Regions from separate parts of the Janthinobacterium sp. SUN118 genome, predicted to be linked through region 1. Evidence: predicted binding sites of a transcription regulator. Region 1 holds the regulator's gene; the other holds the start of a gene.
What was found. Region 1 encodes HrcA, which represses chaperone genes, less so after heat shock. Its sites were predicted from a motif close to TTAGCACTCNNNNNNNNNGAGTGCTAA; they were not measured.
Positions count from the first base shown of each region.

Region 2: groES (co-chaperone GroES) is a predicted target of HrcA. The motif match lies at 6,702-6,728, and genes of this name have one in related genera.

Region 1 covers NZ_JAPUBV010000001.1:122,982-130,869, reverse strand. Annotated here, with positions in the region: gene O0880_RS00590 (CaiB/BaiF CoA-transferase family protein) at 1-730, shown strand, start outside; gene O0880_RS00585 (barstar family protein) at 825-1,151, opposite strand; gene dapB (4-hydroxy-tetrahydrodipicolinate reductase) at 1,160-1,969, opposite strand; gene O0880_RS00575 (outer membrane protein assembly factor BamE) at 1,989-2,684, opposite strand; gene fur (ferric iron uptake transcriptional regulator) at 2,808-3,239, shown strand; gene hrcA (heat-inducible transcriptional repressor HrcA) at 3,334-4,350, opposite strand; gene O0880_RS00560 (HAD family hydrolase) at 4,453-5,178, opposite strand; gene O0880_RS00555 (hypothetical protein) at 5,424-6,023, shown strand; gene O0880_RS00550 (hypothetical protein) at 6,060-6,641, shown strand; gene mmsB (3-hydroxyisobutyrate dehydrogenase) at 6,828-7,832, opposite strand; gene O0880_RS00540 (enoyl-CoA hydratase/isomerase family protein) at 7,854-7,888, opposite strand, start outside.
Region 2 covers NZ_JAPUBV010000001.1:841,096-848,983, forward strand. Annotated here, with positions in the region: gene O0880_RS03815 (oligopeptide:H+ symporter) at 1-1,140, opposite strand, end outside; gene O0880_RS03820 (GNAT family N-acetyltransferase) at 1,258-1,815, opposite strand; gene O0880_RS03825 (PadR family transcriptional regulator) at 1,916-2,461, shown strand; gene O0880_RS03830 (MFS transporter) at 2,458-3,747, shown strand; gene O0880_RS03835 (hypothetical protein) at 3,754-4,269, opposite strand; gene groL (chaperonin GroEL) at 4,470-6,119, opposite strand; gene groES (co-chaperone GroES) at 6,170-6,460, opposite strand; gene O0880_RS03850 (hypothetical protein) at 6,996-7,757, shown strand.

The sequences.
Region 1 (7,888 bases):
CGAACCGGGCGCCGGGCCGCAAAAAGTGGGCGTGGCGCAGACCGACATCATGACGGGCCTGTATGCCACCATCGCCGTGCAGGCCGCGCTGGCCGAGCGCGAGCGTTCCGGCCTGGGCCAGCATATCGACCTGGCCCTGCTCGACGTGCAGGTGGCGGCGCTGGGCAACCAGGCGGCCAACTACCTGTGCGGGGGAAAAGTGCCCCAGCGCATGGGCAACTCGCACCCGAACATCGTGCCCTACCAGGACTTTCCCACGGCCGATGGCGACATGATCCTGGCGATCGGCAACGACGGGCAGTTTTCCCGCTTCTGCGCCATCGTCGGCCATCCGGAATGGGCGCAGGATGCGCGTTTCGCCACCAACCCGCAGCGCGTGGCGCACCGCGCCATCCTGATTCCCCTGCTGCGCCAGGCTACCGTCATGCGCACCACGGCAGAGTGGATCAGCGCCTTCGAGGCGCAGGCCGTGCCGTGCGGCCCCGTCAACCGCATCGACCAGGTGTTTGCCGACCCGCAAGTGATCGCGCGTGGCTTGAAAGTGGAGATGCCGCATCCGACGGCGGGCACGGTGGCGCTGGTGGCCAATCCCGTGCGCCTGTCGGGTTCGCCGGTACAGTACCGCCTGCCGCCGCCGCTGCTGGGGCAGCATACGCAGGAAGTGCTGCAGCAGTGGCTGGGCCTCGACAGCGGCCAGATCGACGGCTTGCGCGAACGCAAGGTCGTGTAAATGCTGGGTAGGTCAGATTAGGCCCTGCGGGCCGTAATCCGACACATTGTTGGCGCTGGTAACGTCGGATTACGCGCCTGCGCGCTAATCCGACCTACTTCAAGACCAGCTTCAGCGCCGGCTTTTCGCCATAATCGTCATAGCGCTCATTGATGCCGGCGATACAGAACGTAATTTCTTCCAGTAAATCAGGCACTTGCGCCTTCATTGCCGCCGCGTCTTGCACGACGATCTCGAGCACTTCATTCGGCTTCAGGCGGAATTGCGTCATGTTCTCGTCGTCGCGCAGATAGCTGAGACAATCGACCCAGGCATCCATGTTGTGGCCGTAGAACTCGGGGAAACCGAAGGCTTGCGCGCATTGCGCGTGGAAGCTCGCTTCGTCGGTGATGTCTTTTCCATTCAGGATGGCAGTGGCCATGGTCTTCCTCAGTTCTTCAGCGACAGCACATCCTGCATGTCGAACAGGCCGGTCGGCTTGTCGGCCAGGAAACGCGCGGCGCGCAGGGCACCGTGGGCGTAGGTGACGCGGCTGCTCGACTTGTGGCTGATCTCGATGCGCTCGCCGATGCCGGCAAACAGCACCGTATGGTCACCGACGATATCGCCGCCGCGGATGGTGGCAAAGCCGATGGTCGACGGGTCGCGTTCGCCCGTCACGCCTTCGCGGCCGTACACGGCGCACTCCTTCAGATCGCGACCCAGCGCGCCCGCCACCACTTCGCCCATTTGCAGGGCCGTGCCCGACGGCGCATCGACCTTGAAGCGGTGATGCGCCTCGATGATTTCAATGTCGTAGCCTTCGGACAGGCTTTTCGCGGCCAGTTCCAGCAGTTTCATGGTGACATTCACGCCCACGCTCATGTTCGGCGCGAACATGATGGCCGTCTTTTCGGCGGCGGCGGCAATCGCCGCCTTGCCCGCGTCATCGAAACCGGTGGTGCCGATGATCATCTTGATGCCGTGCTCGGCGCAATACGCCAGATGCTGCAAGGTGCCTTCGGGGCGCGTGAAGTCGATCAGGTAGTCGGCGCCGGCCAGGCCTGCGGCCAGGTCGGACTCGATCGGCACGCCGGCAGGCTTGCCGAGGAAGGCGGCCGCATCCTGGCCGAGCGAGGGCGATCCGGCGCGGTCGAGCGCACCGGCGAGCACGGCGTCGGGCGCGTTGCTGACCGCTTCGATCAGGATATGGCCCATGCGGCCACTGGCGCCGGCGATGGCAATTTTCAGTTCAGTCATTTTATTCTCTTACAGCAACTTATTTGGTGGGCTCGGCAGTAGGTGCAGGCTCGGCGGCAGGCGCCGGTGCCACGTCAGGCTTGCTCACAGGAATGGCGGGCGTGGCATCGGCCGGCACCGGCACGGCGCTCGGCGCCACGGGCGACGGCACGACAGCGGCTGGCACATCGGCCTTGGCCACCTTGGCGAATGGCGATGGTCCGGCGATGCGGTCGATGTATTCTTTCTCGGTCGGCAGGTTGCCGCCTTCGAAGCGCGCCACTTTGCCTTCCTTGTCGAAGAACACGACTACGCGGCTGCTGGTGGTTTCGCCATTGCCACGGGCCAGGCGGAATGGGTAATCCCAGCGGTCCGCATGGAAGATATCGGTCAGCAGGGAGGTGCCGAGGACGAAACGCACCTGGTCGCGCGTCATGCCCACTTTCAACTGGGCCAGCATCTCTTCGGAGATAAAGTTGCCTTGTTGAATGTCAGGACGATAGGGCGAGAAAAACCACATGAATTTCTGCAGCGGCGTGACGGTCGTCGTCTGCGCGCCTTGCTCGGGTACGACTTCCTTGCCCTCTTTCAGCGTGACGGCGGGCTTTTCGCCAAGGATGCCGCGGCTGGCACAGCCAGACAGCGTCAGCGCGACACAGACCATGCCCGCCACGACTGGAGCTCGAAATGAAATACGGTGCCAGAGAGATGGCAATACAGCCGGTGTTACGCGCATAAATGACCTCAATTTGATGAACAAAACGCCAGGAGTGACCGGCCAGCCAAAAAATGCATATTTTGGCACTCCCCGCTAAAACGCTATATGATAAAGCACCTGACCCACATACGAGCAACAAACATGAGTAACAATCCTAGTGATCTCAAGGCAAGCGGCCTGAAAGCGACCCTGCCACGGCTGAAGATACTCGATATCTTCCAGAGTAGCCCGGTACGCCACCTGACAGCGGAAGACGTCTACAAGATTCTGCTGGCCGACAATATGGATGTCGGTTTGGCAACTGTCTACCGTGTCCTGACGCAATTCGAACAAGCCGGCTTGCTTAACCGCAACCATTTTGAAACCGGCAAGGCGATTTTCGAGCTCAACGAAGGCTCCCACCACGACCACCTGGTGTGCCTCGACTGTGGCCGGGTCGAGGAATTCTTCGACGAAGACATTGAAGTCCGCCAGCAAAAAGTGGCCGAAGAACGCGGCTTCAAGATCGCCGAACACGCTTTGGCCATCTACGGCAACTGCATCAAGGTCGCCTGCCCGCACAAATCAGCCTGACGCAAGCTTGCCGCTCCCACGGGAGCGGCTCGCGTAATACCCTGCAATACAACGCCTGGCAAAACCGACGCGCAGCAGGTGTGGTCAGCTGTCCCTAGTGATGGCTCAGTGCGCTTGACAGCAGCTTGGCCGTGATATCGACAATCGGGATGACGCGCTCGTACGCCATGCGGGTCGGCCCGATCACTCCCAGCGTTCCCACGATCTTGCCGTTGACTTCATACGGCGCCGTCACCACGCTCATTTCATCCATCGGCACCAGGTTCGATTCGCCGCCGATGAAAATCTGCACGCCCGTCGCCTTGCTCGATACGTCGAGCAGCTGCATCAAGCCCGTCTTTTGCTCGAACATGTCGAACATCTGGCGCAGCGAACTCATATTCGATGACAGATCGCTCACGCTGAGCAAGTTGCGTTCGCCTGAAATCACCATATCGTCGCTATGGTCGGCCATCGCTTCGCTGCCCGCTTCCACGGCCGCCTGCATCAGGCTGCCCATGTCGTCGCGCAACTGGCGCAGCTCGCCCTGCAGGCGCACGCGCACGGCGTCGAACGACAGGCCGCCGTAATTCTGGTTGATGTAGTTGGCCGACTGCACCAGTTGCGCCGGCGTGTAGTCGGCCTCCGTCAACAGCAGGCGGTTCTGCACGTCGCCGCCGGGAGCGACGATGACGAGCAGGATGCGTTTTTCCGACAGGCGCAGGAATTCGATTTGCTGGAACACGGATTCGCGGCGCGGGCTGAGCACCACGCCGGCGAATTGCGACAGCGACGACAGCATCTGCGCCGCGTTGGCGATGGTGCGCTGCGGCTGCGGCGTCTGCAGGCGCATGCGCGACTCCACCAGATGCTCGTCCAGATGCTTGACGGTCAGCAAGGTGTCGACAAAGATACGGTAACCGCGCGGCGTGGGTATGCGTCCGGCCGAGGTATGCGGGCTGGACACATAACCGAGTTCTTCCAGGTCGGCCATGATGTTGCGGATCGTGGCCGGCGACAGGTCGAGGCCGGAAATCTTCGACAAGGCGCGCGAACCGACCGGCAGGCCGTCGGCGATATAGCGCTCGACCAGGGCTTTCAGCAGGGTTTGGGCACGTGTATCGAGTTGCATGATGTTGTAGTTAAGCAAGTATTCTGCGACGCAAACGGCAGCGAAGGCGGCCAAACGTGCGTCAATAGCAGCTATTATGCACGTTCGCCCGGCCAGCGGCGATCAATCTTCCAGTTGCCCCTGCAGCCACAGCAGCAATTCATCAAAGTTGGCGCAGATGGCGTCGGGCTGCACGCCGGCCGCCAGGTGCGCATCGCTGCCCTTGCGGTTCATCCACACGGCACGCATGCCCGCCCCTTGCGCCCCCGTCACATCGAAATATAAATCATCGCCGACATACACGGCGTCGCGCGGCGCCACGCCCAGCGCGGCGCAGCCGGCCAGGAAAATGCTGGCATCGGGCTTGGCCACGCCAAAGTCGCTGGCGGCGATCGATACCTTGAAATGCTGCGCCAGGCCGATAATTTCAAGGTCCGCATTGCCATTCGAAATGGAACCGACCAGCATGCGCTGCCCCAGCCAGGCCAGGCCGGGCAGGACGTCGTCATACGGCTGGACGCGGTGGCGCGCGGCCAGGAACTGGGCGATGGCGCCGTCGACGAGGGCGGGATCCTCGCCGGCGGCCTCGAAGGCGGTCAGCAGGCCGGCGCGGCGCAGTTCGATCAGGTTGCCATGAAAATGCGGTTGTTCATTGAGCATGGCCAGGCGGTGCTGGCGCAACAGCTCGATGGAAAACTGCTGCGCCACCTTCGGCGCATGCGTGGCCAGCCAGTCGTGCAACAGGGTTTCCGCCGCGGCAATCACGGGGGCGATGGGCCACAAGGTATCGTCGAGGTCGAACAGGATGGCCTTGGGCGGCACGGCCGTTTTTACAGAGGTAGGTGACATGGGACTCGCAAATGGATGCCGCGCCACGATGCGCGGCCTGCCTGTATTGTCGCACCGATCGCCGCTGGCGGCATGGGCGCCCGGTCGACAAATGGGGCCTGGCGGGCGCTTCGCGCAGAAAAATTGTTACACGGAGATACAAGGCAAGATCAATCGGCTTGCCAGATAGACTAAAATAGGCGCCATTCCAATGCGGCGCCAGCGTCCGCGTTGCGCTACCCTACCTAATTCGTTTTGGAGAATGTATGAAAAATTTGTACCTGCGCTCGATGCTGGCGGCGGCTTGCGCCGCCACACTGGCAGCCTGCGGCGGCAGCGGCGGCAATCTGTATCTGCAAGGCCAAGTCCAGAACCTGGCAAAAGATGGCTTGATCCTCCAGAACGGCGACGAAAGCTTGCCCATCACGGCGGGTGCTTCCGGCTTTACTTTCACCAAGCTGCTCAACAATGATGATCGCTATGACATCACCATCAAGCAGCAGCCGAAAGGCGCCGTCTGCAAAATGGTCAATGGCAGCGGCAAGGCATCGAGCTACTCCATATCGCCGGCCGTGGTTGTTTGCCAGACCAACACCTATCCGCTGAGCGGCACGATCACGGGCCTGACCGCGAACGGCCTGACCCTGGCAATGGGCGTCAACAGCATCAGCCCGCTTGCAGGCAGCACCGCCTACACGTTCCCGACCATCGCTGATGGCATCCCCTACAATATTTCCATAACGACCTATCCGACGGGCCAGACGTGCCGTTTCCAGGGCTCCGCCAGCGCCGATGGCCGCGATACTGTCGGCACCATGGGTTCCGCCGCCACGACCAGCGCCACACTGACCTGCACACCGCGGTAAGCCACGCGATTCGTCACCACACTATTGGAGAAATACATGAAGTTATCCTGCCTGCGCCCACTCGCCGCGCTGCTGCTGACCCTGGGACTGGCTGCTTGCGGTGGCAAGGCCTCGTATGAAGTCACCGGCACCATCAGCAATTTGAACACCAATGGCCTGATCCTGGTCAACGGCGGCGACAGCGTCACGCCTGCCGCCGGCGCCACCAAGTTCAAATTTGGCAAGAGCATCGATTACGGCACCAGCTACGACATCACGGTCAAGCAAAACCCTGCCCACATGAATTGCAGCGTCAGTGGCGGCACCGGTTCGGCCGGTCACTACGTCAGCATCGAAGCATCGGTCCTGTGTTCGCAAAACACCTACACGGTGGGCGGCACGATTACGGGCCTGACGGCGGATGGGCTGGTCTTGATCAACGGTAATGCGCAAACCACGGTGGCGAAGGACAGCACGACCTTTACGCTGGGGCTGCCTGTCGCCGATGGCGACAACTATGGCATCAGCGTGTTTACCCAGCCAACTGGCCTGAAGTGCGCCGTGGCGCCTGGCACCGGCGTGGGCACCATGGGCGAAGCCAAAGTCACCACCGTGCAAATTGCCTGCAATCCGGGCTAAGTAGCGTGGCTGGCAGCCGCTTGGCGGCTGCCAGGAAGAGATATCACCAAAATGAATATTTGATATTCCAAAGATAAATTGGAGTTATATGTGGCGATGCAGCATAATGCATCTGTCTCCTCCAACTCTTCCAAGAATTGGATTTAGCCCGCTTTCACCAGCGGGCTTTTTTTTGTCCAAAAATTTTCACTCAGCAGCTTGTGGCAAGCCAGGCCGCAGCAACTGCACGATGCTGGAAAAATCCTGCTGCGCATAACCGGCTTGGGCATGCACCTGGTACAGCTGGCGCACCAGGCCGCCCAATGGCGTGGCGGCATTCGACGACAGGCTGGCCTGCTGCGCCAGGCCCAGGTCCTTCAGCATCAGCGCCGTGCCGAAGCCGCCGCTGTAATTGCGCGAAGCGGGCGTGCCTTCCATGACGCCTGGCCACGGGTTGTACACTTCCAGGGTCCAGTTGCGGCCCGAGCTCTTGGCCATGATGTCGGACAAGACTTTCGGGTCCAGCCCATGCGCCACGCCCAGGTTCAATGCCTCGGCCGTACCGGCCATCAAGATACCCAGCAGCATGTTATTGCAAATCTTCGCCACCTGGCCCGCCCCGGCCTCGCCTGCATGGAAAATGTTCTTGCCCATCTTTTCCAGCAAAGGCCGCGCCTGCTGCAAGGCCGCGTCCGGTCCACCCACGATGAAGGTCAAGGTGCCGGCCACCGCGCCGGCCGTGCCGCCCGAGACGGGCGCATCGATCATGGCAAAGCCGCGTGCCGTGGCCGCCTGCGCCACTTGCCGCGCCACATCGGCGGCGATGGTGCTGCAATCGATGAACAGAGCGCCGGCCTTGGCCGAATCGAGCACGCCGCCTTCGGCCAGGTACAGCTCCTGCACATGCTTGTTGGCCGGCAACATGGTGATGACGGCGTCGGCCGTCTGCACGGCCGCGCTGGCGGACACGGCAGCCGTAGCGCCCGCCTCGACCAGCGAGGCCACGGCGGCCGGCGCCAGGTCGAAGACGGATACATGGAAGCCGGCGGCGACCAGGTTGCGGGCCATCGGCGCGCCCATGTTGCCCAGGCCGATGAAAGCGATATGTTGCATGTGTATGTCTCCTGTCGCGCCTAAAAAGCCCTTGGCGTTGTTGCCTTGCCGAATCGTACTCGTCGTACTGGCTTCGGCAAGGCGCCGCGCCCTGAGCATTTTTATGCACTACTTAAATGTTTAAATGGATAAGTCAGCCAAGGGATGCTGCGTCC
Region 2 (7,888 bases), 720 kb from region 1:
GACGATCCAGGCCAGCGAGGAAAAGCCGATGCCGGCCGTCATGCGGCGCAGCGCCGTCGCTTCCATGCCGAAGCGGTTCAGCATCGGGTACAGCACCAGGTTGTTGAACGGGATCAGCAGCATCACCAGCATCGGGTTCAGCGCCTGCATCTGCGCCGGCAGGAACCAGCTTGGTTTTTCCATGGTGTTGGCCTGCACGATCCAGGTCGACGCCTTCTGGTCGAACAGCGAAAAGAACGGCGTCACGAGGGCGAAGATGACGAGGATGCGCAGCACGGCGCGCACGCCTTCGACGGCTTCGTCCGGGTGGATGCCGCGCGCGCGTTCCAGTTGCATGGCCGTGCCGATGCTGCCGAAGGCCAGCAGCAGGACCAGCGCGGAGCAGGCCGAGATGACGAAGCCCCAGTCCGGGATCATGTAGAACGAGAACAGGGCGCCGGCCACGCCGACGTAGGCCACGTACAGGCCCGGGCGCGAGCCGTTGTCCACTTGCGCCAGCAGGGCGGTGCGTGCCACGCGGGTAAACGAATCGGGATTCGGCGGTGCCGGCGGCACGTGCACGTATTTCTTGGCGCCCATCCAGAAGACGATGGTGGCGGCCAGCATCATGACGCCGGGGATGCCGAAGGCGATCGACGGACCGTAGTCGCGCAGGAACATCGGCATCAGCAGCGAGGCGAAGAAGGAGCCGAAGTTGATGATCCAGTAGAACAGGTCGAACACCAGCTTGGCCTTGTGCTTGTTGGTCTGGTCGAACTGGTCGCCGACGAACGAGGCCACGAGCGGCTTGATGCCGCCGGAGCCGAAGGCGATCAGGAACAGGCCGAAGTAGAAGCCGTTGACATTGTTTTCAAAGACGGCCAGGCAGGCATGGCCGGCGCAATACACGAGACTGAGCCAGAAGATGGTGTTGTACTTGCCAAAGAAGCGGTCGGCCAGCCAGCCGCCCAGCAGCGGGAAGAAATACACGCCGATGACGAAGGTGTGGAAGACGTGCTTGGCTTCCCCCGTGCGCTGGTCGATCGGGATCATCAGCAGCAAGGTGCTGATGAGGAATGGCGTCAGGATGTTGCGCATGCCGTAAAAGCTGAAGCGTTCGCAGCCTTCGTTGGCGATGATGTACGGTATTTGCCGCGGCATTTTTCCCGTGGCGGTTTGTGTCTCGGCCGATGACATTGGCTCTCCCCAAGTATTTTTTGTAAGCCGCGATGCTAAGGCCTGCCGCGTTTGCTTGCAACAGAAAAAACGGCCCCTTGGCTATTTCGCAAGGAATTGTAAGGTATTGATTTTCATAAAGACATTACTTTGCGTCGTTGCGATGGCAGGACGCGGCAGTACTAATTGCATTTGCAACATGCCATGCGATGCCGCTTCGTCCGCCAGCACAAAACCGCATGCCAGGTACAGGGTCAGCGCCGCATGGTTGTCCTGCGCCACGGCCAGGCGCAGCCGGGCCAGATCGGGGATGCTGCTGGCGTGGGCGATGGCGGCGCGCAGCAACTGCCGCCCGATGCCCTGGCCGCGCGCCTGCGGCGCCACGTAGACGCCCCACAGGCTGGCTTTGTCGTGTACGACGGCAATCGGCTCGCGGCGCAGGCCAGCCATGGCGATCAACTGTTCTCCTTTGAAAGTGCCAAATATTATTTGGTATGGCGTCGTCTGCAGGCGCTGGGCGATCTGTGCCAGCGGCAAGCCGCTTTCCGCCGCATGCGTGGTGCAGAAGGCGGCGGGCAGTTCGGCGATGCCGGCCAGGCGCAGCGCGCGGTAGGCGGCAGCGTCGTCGGGCGCGAGGGGACGGACAGTGTGGGCAGGCATGTCGGCGAGTATCGGGCTTCGATGCCAGAAAGTAAACCTTGCGCTGCGCCATATTCGAACATAAGATATATCTTATTGCGATATATCTTAAGGAGCCATCATGCTGTACTTCCATCGCGGCGACCAGCCGTTGCGCGCCGCCCCGCACAGCCAGGGCGATGCGCCGGGCGCCGTTGCCAGCGTTGTTCCCGCCGCGCGCGGCCCGAAGATGTTTGACGCGGGCACCCTGCGCTACCTCGTACTGCAATTGATCGCCGACAAGCCGCGCCATGGCTACGACATCATCAAGGCCATCGAACAGCGTGCCGGCGGCGCGTATGCGCCGAGTCCCGGCGCCATCTATCCGCTCATGCATGGCCTCGTGGGCCACGGTTACGTGGCCGTCAGCCTCGACGGCAACAAGAAGCTGCACAGCATCACGCCCGAGGGGCTGGCCTTCCTGGCCGCCAACCGCGCCTATGTGGACGCCATCGCTGCCAGGGTGGATGCGCCGGCCGGCGCGGACGACGACTTGCGCCACCTGATGCACGAGCTGAAGGCGGCGGTGCTGGCGCGCGGGCGCGCGGGCGAACCCGATGCCAGCCGCCTGGACGCCATGCGCGCCATCCTGCGCCGGGCGCGTGCCGACATCGAGGCGCTGGCATGAGGCCCGCGCCGCTGTCCATGCCGGTGCCCATGCTGACGCCGGCGCGCGAGCGCGCGATGCTGTGGCTGCTTGCGCTGACGCAATTTACCGTCATCATGGATTTCATGGTGATGATGCCGCTGGCGCCCCAGCTGATGCAGGCATTCCATATCGGCCCGGCCGCCGTCTCCGGCGCCGTCTCGGCCTATGCCTGGTGCGCGGGCTTGTCCGGCTTGCTGGCGGCCACGTATATCGACCGCTTCGACCGCAAGAAGCTGCTGTTGACCATGTTTTGCCTGTTTACCGTGTCGAACCTGGCCTGCGCGCTGGCGCCGAACTTCCACGTGCTGCTGTGGTCGCGCGCGTTTGCGGGGCTGACGGGCGGCGTGCTCGGTGCCATCGTCATGGCCATCATCGGCGACGTGATTCCCGCCGAGCGGCGCGGCGCGGCCACCGGCATCGTCATGACCTCGTTTGCCATGGCGGCCGTGGGCGGCGTGCCGATCGGCGTGGTGCTGGCCGCGCACTTCGGCTGGCCTTCGCCCTTTTTCCTGCTGGTCGTGCTGTCGCTGCTGATCTGGCTGGGCGCGGCGCGCGTGCTGCCGTCGCTGACGGCGCACATGGGCGCGGCGCGCGTGCTGCCGTCGCTGACGGCGCACATGGGCGCGGCCCCGACGCCGCTGCGCCAGGTGCTGCCGAACCTGCTGGCGCTGCTGCGCGAACGGCGCCACCTCGAGGCGTTTGCCTTGTCCATTGTCAACATGACGGCGGGCATGCTGGTGATTCCCTTCATCTCGCCCGTGTTGGTGGGGAATATGGGCCTGGCGCCGGCCGACGTCACCTGGGTCTACCTGGCGGGCGGCTGCGCCACGATCTTCACGGCGCGCGTGATCGGCCGCTGGGCGGACCGGGCCGGCAAGCAGCAGGTCTATCGCTGGGTCTCGTTGCTGTCGATCGCGCCGCTGCTGTTCATGACGCATCTGCCCCAGTTGCCGCTGCTGGCGCTGATGCTGGTGTTTCCATTCTTTATGGCCCTCGTGTCGGGCCGCACGATCCCGCTGCAGGCGCTGCTGACGACCATCCCGGAGCCGCGCAAGCGCGGCGCCTTCCTTAGCGCCAATTCGGCCCTGCAAAGCCTGGGTAGCGGCCTCGGCGCCTGGCTGGGCGGCCTGACCCTGCAGACGGATGCGGCCGGCCACATCGGCGGCTATGGCTGGAATGGCTGGCTGGCGGCGGCCTTGTCGCTGTGGACGGTGTGGTGGGTGGCGCGCGTGCGCGGCGCGGCGCCGCAGGGCGCGCCGGCGTAGGCGGGCTTACTGCGTGGCGATGCGCTGCATGGGCGCGCTGTCCTTGCGCCACTGTTCCAGGCTCAGCAGGTCACCGCTGACGATGTCATCGACGAGGATGCGCTTGCCGTCCGGCGAGACGACGAAGCTTTCCCAACGGTGGGCCGCGTCCGGCGTGCTTTCGAAAAAGCTCAGCTGATAGTAGGGCTGGCCATCGACGAGGCGCGTCTCGGGTGACGTCTCCATCACGGCGCCATGCGCGCGGCCGGCCGAGGCTTTTTCGATATGCGCCGACCACGCCTTGATCTCGGGCAAGGCCATCAGCGCATCGACGGCGCGCGCATTCTGCTCTTGCGCCGCCGTCTGGCTGCTCGCGGCCGGGGCATTGCCACCGTGCTGCGCGGGCTGCTGGTAGACGTAAAAGGCAGCCAGGGCGGCAGCCAGCAAGCCGGCCAGGGTGCCGGCGATGATGGCGGTTTTGGAAGAGGAGGCGCGTGGCGGCATGGTGGTGTGGGCGTGAGAAAGAAGGTCGATGGCGGCCATGCTAAAGCAAAACGCACAGGCCGGCAATCGCCGGGCTGGCCAAACGGGCTGGCCACGTCAACAGGCGAAAAAAAAGCTACCTTCCGGAGAAGATAGCTTTTCGGGGCCGCCGGGGAGGCACTGGCAGCTTTTGGCCTGCCTGTTCCTGCCCGGCGCAGGCGGCTCCGCGCGCCGTCGCCTGCGCGCGGAGCCGCAGGACATTACATCATGCCGTCCATGCCGCCCATGCCGCCCATACCACCCATGCCGCCGCCCATGCCGCCGCCTGCCTTGTCGTCAGCGATTTCGCAGACCATGCAGTCGGTCGTCAGCATCAGCGAAGCGATCGAAGCGGCGTTTTGCAGCGCCGAACGGGTCACTTTGGCTGGGTCCAGGACGCCCATTTCAACCATGTCGCCATACGTGCCGTTGGCAGCGTTGTAGCCGTAGTTGCCCGAGCCAGCCAGTACGGCTGCCACGACGACCGAAGCTTCTTCGCCAGCGTTTTGCACGATCATGCGCAGTGGCTCTTCCATTGCGCGCAGGACGATCTTGATACCGGCATCTTGATCAGGATTGTCGCCCTTGACCGTGATGTTGGCGCGTGCGCGCAGCAGGGCTACGCCGCCGCCTGGCACGATGCCTTCTTCGACGGCAGCGCGGGTTGCGTGCAGTGCATCTTCAACGCGGGCTTTTTTCTCTTTCATTTCGACTTCGGTGGCTGCGCCAACCTTGATCACGGCAACGCCGCCAGCCAGTTTGGCTACGCGCTCTTGCAGTTTTTCACGGTCGTAGTCCGAGGTCGCTTCTTCGATCTGTACGCGCACTTGTTTCACGCGTGCTTCGATCGAGGCAGCTTCGCCGGCGCCATCGATAACGATGGTGTTTTCCTTGCCCACTTCGATGCGTTTCGCCTGGCCCAGTTCGGCCAGGGTCACTTTTTCCAGGGTCAGGCCGACTTCTTCAGCGATCACTTGACCACCGGTCAGGACAGCGATGTCTTCCAGCATGGCTTTGCGGCGGTCGCCGAAGCCAGGTGCTTTCACTGCGCAGGTTTTCAGGATGCCGCGGATGTTGTTCACAACCAGGGTCGCCAGCGCTTCGCCTTCGATGTCTTCGGCGATGATCAGCAGTGGACGGCCAGCTTTTGCGACTTGTTCCAGTACCGGCAGCAGGTCACGGATGTTCGAGATTTTCTTGTCGCACAGCAGGACGAATGGGCTGTCCAGTACGGCAACTTGCTTCTCTGGGTTGTTGATGAAGTAAGGCGACAGGTAACCGCGGTCGAACTGCATGCCTTCAACGATGTCCAGCTCGTCGTTCAGCGACTTGCCGTCTTCAACGGTGATGACGCCTTCCTTGCCGACTTTTTCCATCGCTTCAGCGATACGCTCGCCGATCGAGTAGTCCGAGTTGGCCGAGATCGCGCCAACCTGGGCGATTTCCTTGGTCGTGGTGCAAGGACGGGCGATTTTCGCCAGTTCTTCGACGGTTGCTGCAACAGCTTTGTCGATACCGCGCTTCAGGTCCATCGGGTTCATGCCGGCGGCAACGAACTTCATGCCTTCGCGCACGATGGCTTGTGCCAGCACGGTCGCGGTGGTGGTGCCGTCGCCGGCGTTGTCGCTGGTGCGGGAAGCAACTTCCTTGACCATTTGCGCGCCCATGTTCATGAGCTTGTCTTTGAGTTCAACTTCTTTCGCTACCGACACACCATCCTTGGTGACGGTAGGGGCGCCGAACGAGCGCTCCAGGACCACGTTGCGGCCTTTCGGGCCCAGCGTTACTTTGACTGCGTTGGCGAGGATGTTGACGCCTTCGACCATCTTGGCGCGCGCTGCGTCGCCGAATACTACTTCTTTAGCTGCCATGTTCAATTCTCCTGAGTTTCGGGATGTATCTGTCTACAACGTGGAAACAATTACTTGACGACGATCGCCATGATGTCTTCTTCGCGCATGACCAGCAGCTCATCGCCGTCAACTTTGACGGTTTGGCCGGCGTACTTGCCGAACAGGACGCGGTCGCCCACTTTGACATCCAGAGGACGGACTTTGCCGTCGTCGAGAATCTTGCCATTGCCTACGGCAAGGACTTCGCCTTGATCCGGTTTTTCAGCAGCTGCATCAGGAATGATGAGGCCGGACGCAGTCTTGGTTTCCTGGTCGAGGCGTTTGACGATGACGCGATCGTTCAATGGGCGCAGATTCATACAAAACTCCTTAAAGTTCAATGGATAAGTGTTGCTAAATGAATACATGCCTGGCACAGCGCCAGGCCTGCTTTCAGTGACCGCCGTTGAAAGCAGCCCGCAACGGTCAAGCAAACCCCATGTCATCCTGTCCTTGCCCGTATCCGGCAGTGGTGCATCGCGGCGTCGCCCGCCGCGTAGCATTCCCTGCAGTGGCCTGGCAAGCACCATCATTTCCTGAGGATTGCTACGAAAGAGTTTGTTAGCACTCTCTACTAACGAGTGCTAATTATAGGGACGGTAGGGGGCTTATTCAAGGGCTTATTCTCCGGGAAGATATGCATAGACGTTCTGCGCAGCCTGCATTTACGCAGGGTTTGCGCTGGCGCAAGCCTAGTTCCCGGGCGTCAGCAACAGCAGCGACTCTAGCATGTCGTCCGGATGGGGGGCGTTCCTGTACACACAGGAAACAGATTTCACTATGAAATTTGATAAGATGATTGATATTACATATCAATATCGCCACTGCGCCAGAAAGCACACCATGCAGCACACCATGTCCTATCCTGTTTCCCGTCCTGCGCTGCGCCTGCTAGGCGCCACCGTCATCGGCCTCGCCTGCCTGGGCCATGCCGTCGCGCAAACGGCTGCCGCGCCAGCGGCCACCATCGTCGACGAGATCACCGTGGCGACCCTGACGCCGCTGGAAAAGGAAATGCTGCTCAATGACCTGTTCAACGACTTGAACAAGGATGACGACGACCAGGAAGCGCATGTGTGGGACAACGGCGGCGACAGCGGCGTGCTGGTGAAAGCCACGTATAACTTCAGCAATTCCGGCATGACCGAGCACAGCCTGAAGGCGCACATGTGCCGCGACCTGAAGTTCGTCGTCACGGCTGGCGGCAAGACGCAGGGCCTGAGCCGGCGCACCTGTTCGCAGAACAGCGGCAACTGGGATGTGCAGGGCAAGGACCCGGCGCCCGTCGTGTATCCGCCTTTCCTGTCGGACGTGACGGTGGCCAAGCTGAATGCCAAAGAGCAGGCATCGCTGCTGAAGGCGGCCGTGCGCACCTTGAAGGATGAAGAGGATGGCAAGAGCCGCCAGTGGAGCAACAAGGGGCTGGGCAATGCCCAGGCCTTGCTGGTGACCTTGACGCCATCCGCGACCGGCACCAAGCCGGGCAGTTTTACCACGTGCCGCGACTTGACGATGGTGCTCGACGGCAAGGGCGGCAAGCAGGAATTGACGCGCCGTTCGTGCGAAAACCGCTACGGCAGCCTGGACATCGAACCGGACTTCGAAGGGCATCGCTAGGACGGCTTGCCGCAAGGCCGCAAGCGCGCCGTGGCGTTAAAAAGCATGTATTTCACGGCAACTGCGCTGCATTGATGTAAATATGTGTGACAGCGGCCTGATTCGATTGACGCCCGGGGAGCGTCCGCCCT